2 linked regions of the Archangium violaceum genome follow. The protein of the gene in region 1 interacts with the protein of each later gene in a pairwise test. Links are inferred from orthologs where the notes say so. Each region holds a gene or a part of one and is shown in the gene's direction. Other genes may lie near its edges.

The links.
Region 2: the proteins of JQX13_RS23680 (region 1) and priA interact in binary tests that used the Escherichia coli proteins (3 or more experiments, as listed by UniProt). The link is inferred for Archangium violaceum from one-to-one orthologs.

What each region holds. Positions count from the first base shown.
Region 1 is NZ_CP069338.1:5,524,683-5,527,911, forward strand. What follows is about bases 309-3,229. They hold JQX13_RS23680 (single-stranded DNA-binding protein), read left to right. Parts: upstream 309-1,474; coding sequence 1,475-1,984; downstream 1,985-3,229. Other genes in these bases: dacB (D-alanyl-D-alanine carboxypeptidase/D-alanyl-D-alanine endopeptidase), read left to right, coding at 309-1,287; JQX13_RS23685 (succinate dehydrogenase), read right to left, coding at 2,086-2,802; JQX13_RS23690 (Hsp33 family molecular chaperone HslO), read left to right, coding at 3,058-3,229. Also shown: more of dacB, read left to right, coding at 1-308. UniProt on the Escherichia coli protein: Plays an important role in DNA replication, recombination and repair. Binds to ssDNA and to an array of partner proteins to recruit them to their sites of action during DNA metabolism. Acts as a sliding platform that migrates on DNA via reptation.
Region 2 is NZ_CP069338.1:411,795-415,065, reverse strand. What follows is about bases 1-2,963. They hold priA (replication restart helicase PriA), read left to right. Parts: upstream 1-341; coding sequence 342-2,585; downstream 2,586-2,963. Other genes in these bases: JQX13_RS01750 (hypothetical protein), read left to right, coding at 2,604-2,963; JQX13_RS01760 (protein NO VEIN domain-containing protein), read left to right, coding at 1-175. In the rest of the region: more of JQX13_RS01750, read left to right, coding at 2,964-3,271.

The sequences.
Region 1 (3,229 bases):
CTCAACAAGGTGTCGAGCAACTTCATCGCCGAGACGCTCCTCAAGACGATGGGGGCCGAGGCGCGTGGGGTGCCGGGCACCTTCGCCAAGGGCATCGACGTGGTGGAGGACTTCCTCTCGCGCGAGGTGGGCATCCCCCGCGGCACGTACGTGATGAAGAACGGCAGCGGCCTCAACGACGCCAACCGCTTCTCCGCCACGCAGCTGGACCGCGTCCTCCGCTACATGTACGACCGCTTCCCGCTGGCGCCCGAGTACCTGTCCTCGCTGGGCATCGCCGGCAAGGACGGCACGCTCAGGTACCGCTTCGACGGGACCGAGGCCGTGGGCCGGCTGCGCGCCAAGACGGGCACGCTGGAGAACGTGTCGGCCCTCAGCGGCTACGTGCAGGCGGCGGGCGGGGAGAAGTTCATCTTCTCCATGATGGTGAATGACTACCCGGGCCGCTCCGGGCCGGTGGTGCGCGGACTGGACTCGCTGGGCGCGGCGGTGGCCTCGGTGGGCTCCACGATGGGCCCGGGGCGCACGGTGGCGGAGCTGGCCAGCGAGGAGAAGTCGAGCACCCCCATGGCCGAGGTGACGAGCCGGGTGAAGACGTACCTGGCGCTGGGCAGTCAGCGCGACGCGCGCAACATCGGCTTCCTGCGCACGGCGTGGCGCAGCGAGCGCGACCCGGCGGTGCGGGCGGTGGTGGCCGAGAGCCTCTACCAGTCCAACCCGCAGGACTACCTCGGGGTGCGCACGCTGCTGGACAGCTACTCGGCGGGCACGGATGTGTACGGCCGGCTGCGCTCGGTGGCGCGTGAGCTGTCGGTGGAGGTGCCCGGCCTGGGCTCCATGGTGGAGCTGGCCGCCAGCGGCAACGCCGAGGCGCTCGCGCGCATCATCGAACTGGCCGGAGCGTCCTCGGGTGACGCCGCCTCCGAGTCCGAGATGGTCGAGGGTCTGGGCGCGGTGGCTCGCACCGCCCCGGAGGAGCTGGTGCAGGCGATGAGGACGGCCTCCGCCAGGGACCGCGAGGCGACCACCACGCTGTTGGCGCGTGGGCTCGTCCAGGCGGGAGAAGCCGAGCACCCCTTCTGGAAGGCGCTGCGCAAGAGCCTGGGCTCCACCGACACCAGGCTGGCGGAGTTCTCCCGCACGCTGGAGGGCACGCTGTCACGCAAGGTGGCCGAGGAGAAGGCGCCCAGGCCCCTGGTGCCCGTGCAGATCGTGGCCCCGGCGGTCTCCACGCCCATCGGCCCCACCTCCGCCGAGCGCACGGCGGAGACCCGCCCGGGCGGGTGAGCCCCTGAGCGCCCGCTCGAGGGGTCTCCCTGCGGACAGTTGACGCATGACCGGGTGAATCCCTGTTCAGGTGGGGACTCACCCGGTATGCTATAGGGCGAGTCCGGTGGTGGGCCCGGTGGCCTGCCCCGGACGCATGTGACTGGCCCGTGGTGGGCCGGTCCTCGTGGAGAAAGGACACGTCGTCATGGCTGGAGGAGTCAACAAGGTCATCCTCATCGGCAACCTCGGCGCGGACCCGGAGGTGCGCTTCACCCCGGGTGGCCAGGCGGTCGCCAACTTCCGCATCGCGACCAGCGATACCTGGACCGACAAGAACGGCCAGAAGCAGGAGCGCACGGAGTGGCACCGCATCGTCGTGTGGGGGAAGCTCGCGGAGCTCTGCGGCGAGTACCTGAAGAAGGGCCGCCAGTGCTACGTCGAGGGTCGCCTGCAGACGCGCGAGTGGACGGACAAGGAGAACAGGAAGAACTACACCACCGAGGTGGTGGCCAACGCGGTGACCTTCCTGGGCGGCCGTGACGGCGCCGGAGCGGGCGGCGGCGGTGGCGGTGGTGGCCGCGGCTACTCGCAGCAGCGCGGCGGGGGCCAGCAGCAGGGCGGCGGCGGGTACGACGACTACGGCCCTCCCCCGATGGGCATGGACGAGGGCGGTGGCGGTGGCAACGGCGGCGGGGACGACGACATCCCGTTCTAGGCCGTGCCGCTCCCTCCCGAGCGCATGAAGTGAAAACGAAACGGCCGCTCCCGGGAGACCGGGGCGGCCGTTGTCGTTGTGGGCCTCGAAGGGCGCCGCGCTCAGTGCATGCCGCCGCGCAGCCGGACGATCTCCTCGCGGGCGCGGATGATCTCTTCGGTGCCACCGGCCTGGTACAGCGCGAAGATGGCGCCCCAACCCATGGCCAGCAGCACCAGGAAGATGACGATGGACCAGGGCTCGAAGCGGCGCATGGAGCGCTCGGTGGCCAGCAGACCCCAGCCCATGGCGAAGCCCTGCAGGCCGTTGGCGAGGTGGTACGCCGTGCCCAGCACGCCCAGCAGGTAGACCATGATGGTGGGCGCGTGCCAGTGCATCTCGTAGGCGATGGCCGCGAAGGGCTCCGCCTGGCCGTGAATCAGCCGCGGTTGGAGGAAGGCCAGCCAGATGTGGGCGCCCAGGAAGGCGAGCACGCCCAGGCCGGCCACGCGCTGAACGATGTACTTGAGGTTGCCGTAGTACGGGTAGGCGAGGTTGTTCGGCTTGAAGCTGAACATGCGCACCAGGCCCCAGCCGGTGTGGAACAGCAGGGGCAGCATCACGATGAGGAACGTGAGGGCCTGGGCGTACGGGTGCTTGTACTGGGTGACCGCCGTCTGCCAGGCCGCGCCCCCGTAGAAGGCGGCGAGGTTGTCCCACAGGTGGTTCACCACCCAGATGCTCAGCGGCACCACGGCGAGGAACGAGCCCAGACGGGACTGGAGGAGCGGCGTCTTCTGGGAAATGGCGGCAGGAGCGGTAGCGGCTTGGGTGCTCATCGGTACTCCGGACATCGCGCGGATGGGGGCCGCGTCGAGTGACAGACGGACGGACGGACAGGGGGTTATAGCCCGTCCCAGGCGTGGGTAGGACTTTCTGCCATCAGGAAACGGAGCCGGAGCACATGGAGGTATCAGCCCGGGTGATGCGTCCCCGTAGGGCCCGCCCCGTCGGCCACGCCCCGGGCAGGGGAGCCCCGGGTCTCATTGTCATTGGCGAGCGGCTCGCGGGTGGGCACGCTAGTTCCAGACCTTATGGCTGATGAACTCGTCAGTGGATTGTTGAAGGAAACCGACCTGCGCGTGGTGCTCGTCACCGCCACGGAGCTCGCCCGGAAGGCGCGCGAGCTGCACCGCTCCGCGACGGCCTCGGCCTCGCTCATGGCGCAGGGCCTCTCGGCGGGCGCCCTGCTCGCCTCCCTGCAGA
Region 2 (3,271 bases), 5.1 Mb from region 1 along the record:
CGAAGTGGAGTTCGCGAGGAACAACAAGAGCAGGATGGTCTTGTTCGTCCTTCATTCCATCCAGATGAGCGAAGATCAGGGCGAGCCCCTGGGCGGGGTGCAAACCGTGTTCTGGCCCTGGGATGTGGATGGCGGCACTCTTGCTCCCATTCAGTACGTCTACGGGCTTCCGTAACAATTCCTGGGAATGTGGTTGTCCAGTTTCCGACCCGTGTTGATGGCCACGGGATGCATGTGAGCCTCTCGCCCCACTATGGGTGAGTCCCTGTGCGCCCGCGGTGGGAAGCGCGGTCGGAAACTACCGGTGTCAGTGGCCGCCGCTACAGTGGTCCCCAGTCGCCGTGAGCCCCTCGAACCTCGCCTCAGTCGCCGTTGGCCGTCCCGTCCGGGGCGAGTTCACCTATGTCGTCCCCGACGGCCTCTCCGGGCGTCTGTCGCCGGGCCAGCGCATCCTCGTGCCCTTCGGCAGCAGCATGTCGCTCGGCTTCTTCCTCGGGCCGGCCGCGCCTCCTCCCGATGGCGAGAGCGTCAAGCTCAAGCCCATCATGAAGGTGCTCGAGGACTCGCCGTCGCTCCCGCCGGATCTCATCGCGCTCCTGCGCTTCGCCGCCGAGCATTACCGCTACCCGCTCGGCGAGGTCATCAAGAGCGCGCTGCCTCCCGGGCTCACCAAGGCCGAGGAGGAGAAGGAGGCGAAGCCGGACGTGCAGGAGTTCGCCGTGGCGCTCGTCGCCGAGGCCCCCGCCGTCCTCCGCCGCGCCCCCGCTCAGTCCGCCGCGCTGGCCTATCTCCTCGCCGTGGGAGGCCGCGCCCCCATCGAGGAGGTGGCCCACGCCATCCCCGGCGCGCGCGAGACGCTGCGCAAGCTCGTCGAGCGGGGCTTCGTCCGCATCGACGAGGAGGTCATCGCCCCGGGCGTGAAGGAGGGGCTCGCTCAAGGCCGTCCCGAGAAGCTCACCCCCGAGCAGGCCGCCGCGGTGCTGGAGCTCCACTCGGCCATCGACGCCGGGGGCTTCCAGCCCTTCCTCCTCCACGGTGTCACCGGCAGCGGCAAGACCGAGGTGTACCTGCGCGCCGTGGAGCGGAACCTCGAGCGGGGCAGGGGCAGCCTCATCCTGGTGCCGGAGATCGCCCTCACGCCGCAGCTCGTGGGCCGCTTCCGCAGCCGCTTCGGCGGTGACGTGGCCGTGCTGCACTCGGCCCTCAAGGACCGCGAGCGCCTCTTCCACTGGCAGGCCCTGCGCAAGGGCACGGTGCGCATCGCCGTGGGCGTGCGCTCGGCGGTGTTCGCCCCCGTGGAGAACCTCGGCCTTGTCGTGGTGGACGAGGAGCATGATCCCTCCTTCAAGCAGGAGGACAAGCTGCGCTACCAGGCGCGCGACCTGGCCGTGGTGCGTGCCAAGCAGGCCGGGGCCGTGGTGGTGCTCGGCTCGGCTACGCCCTCGCTGGAGACGCTCGAGAACACCCGCCGCGGTCGCTACCGCAAGCTGGAGCTCAAGAACCGCGTCGATGACCGGCCCATGCCCACCATCGAGCTGGTGGATCTGCGCCAGGAGCGCCCCCGCGAGCCGCTCGTGCAGGAGGAGGCGCCCATCCTCTCCGCGCCACTGCTCGACGCCATGGCGGAGACCATCGGGCGCGGCCAGCAGGTCATCCTCTTCCTCAACCGCCGCGGCCACAGCACCTTCCTCATCTGCGAGGTGTGCGGCACCTCGGTGAAGTGCTCCGATTGCGACGTGTGCCTCACCTACCACCGCTCGCAGAACCGGCTGGTGTGCCACTACTGCGGCGTGGCCCACCCCGTGCCCGAGCACTGCCGCGAGTGCACCGGGCCGCTGCTCAAGATGGGCATTGGCACCGAGCGCGTGGAGGCCGAGGTCGCCGAGCGGATTCCCCAGGCCCGCGTGGCCCGGCTCGACAGGGACTCGGCCTCCAGCGCCGAGCGCCTCACGGAGATGCTCGCGTCCTTCGCCCGCCGGGAGATCGACGTCCTGGTGGGCACGCAGATGGTGGCCAAGGGACACGACTTCCCCGGGGTGACGCTGGTGTGCGTGGTGATGGCGGACACCTCGCTGGCCATCCCCGACTTCCGCGCCTCCGAGCGCACCTTCCATCTCCTCACCCAGGTGGCCGGCCGCGCCGGACGCGGGAAGGATCCGGGGCGGGTGCTCGTGCAGACGTACAACCCAGAGGCGGATCCGGTGAAGCGCGTGCTCACCCACGACTTCGACGGCTTCTCCGAGCGGGAGCTGGAGCGGCGCAAGGTGCTCGCCTGGCCGCCCTACACGCGCATGGCGGCGGTGCGGCTCGAGGGCGAGAGCGCCGAGCAGACCGCCAGCGTGGCCCGGTTCCTCGGGGACTTCATCGGCCGCAACATGCCCCCGGCCTCGTGGGGCGTGCGTCTGCTGGGGCCGGCCATCGCCCCCATCTCGCGCATCCGGGGTCGCACCCGGTGGCAGTTGCTCCTCAAGGCCCCTACCCACGCGGCGCTCGCCCCGTTGCTCGCCCGCCTGGAGGCGAAGCTGGTCGACATTCCGTCCGCCGTGCGTGTCACGATCGACGTGGATCCAGCGGCCATGCTGTAGACTCGCCCCCGATTTCCAATGGCCGAATCGGTCCTCCTCGTACACGACGACATCGCCACCATCGCCACCGTGCGCCGCCTGCTCGCGCGCGAGGGCTATGAGGTCATTCTCGCTACCTCCGTGGCGGACGCCCTCATCGCCTTTGGCCATCACCTGCCCGTGCTCATCATCCTGGCACCGGGGGTGGAGAGTGGTCGCGGCCACCTCGTCCTGGAGGAACTGGGGCTGCACCCGGACATGCGGCTCGCGCGCGTGCTGCTGCTTGGCGAGCCCGTCCCCGGCAGCGCAGCCCCGGTGGCTCCGCTGCCCCTGGATGGCTCCGGCTTCATGGAGCAGGTGGCCGCGGTCATCAACTCGCCCGCGGGCCCGGAGGCCTGGTACGCGGTGAAGGACGAGGTGGAACCTCCGGCTCCCGAGCCGGTCCCCGCGCGCTCCGGGCCGCCGGGGCTCGTCCAGAAGTCCTCCGTGTCCAGCCGCAACGCCGCGTTGGAGCACGCGCTCTTCGATGATCTGCCCAAGCCCGAAGGGGCCCGGCAGTCCCCGTCCTCCCTGGATGCGGAGGATCTGTTCTCCCAGACGGAGCAGGCGGTGGTCACGGCCGAGATCCCGAGGGTTCCGGGGCTGACCGAGCAGGATTCCGGGGACGAGGCGGAGTCGCTCTTCGGCGCGACGGAGCAGGCGGTGGT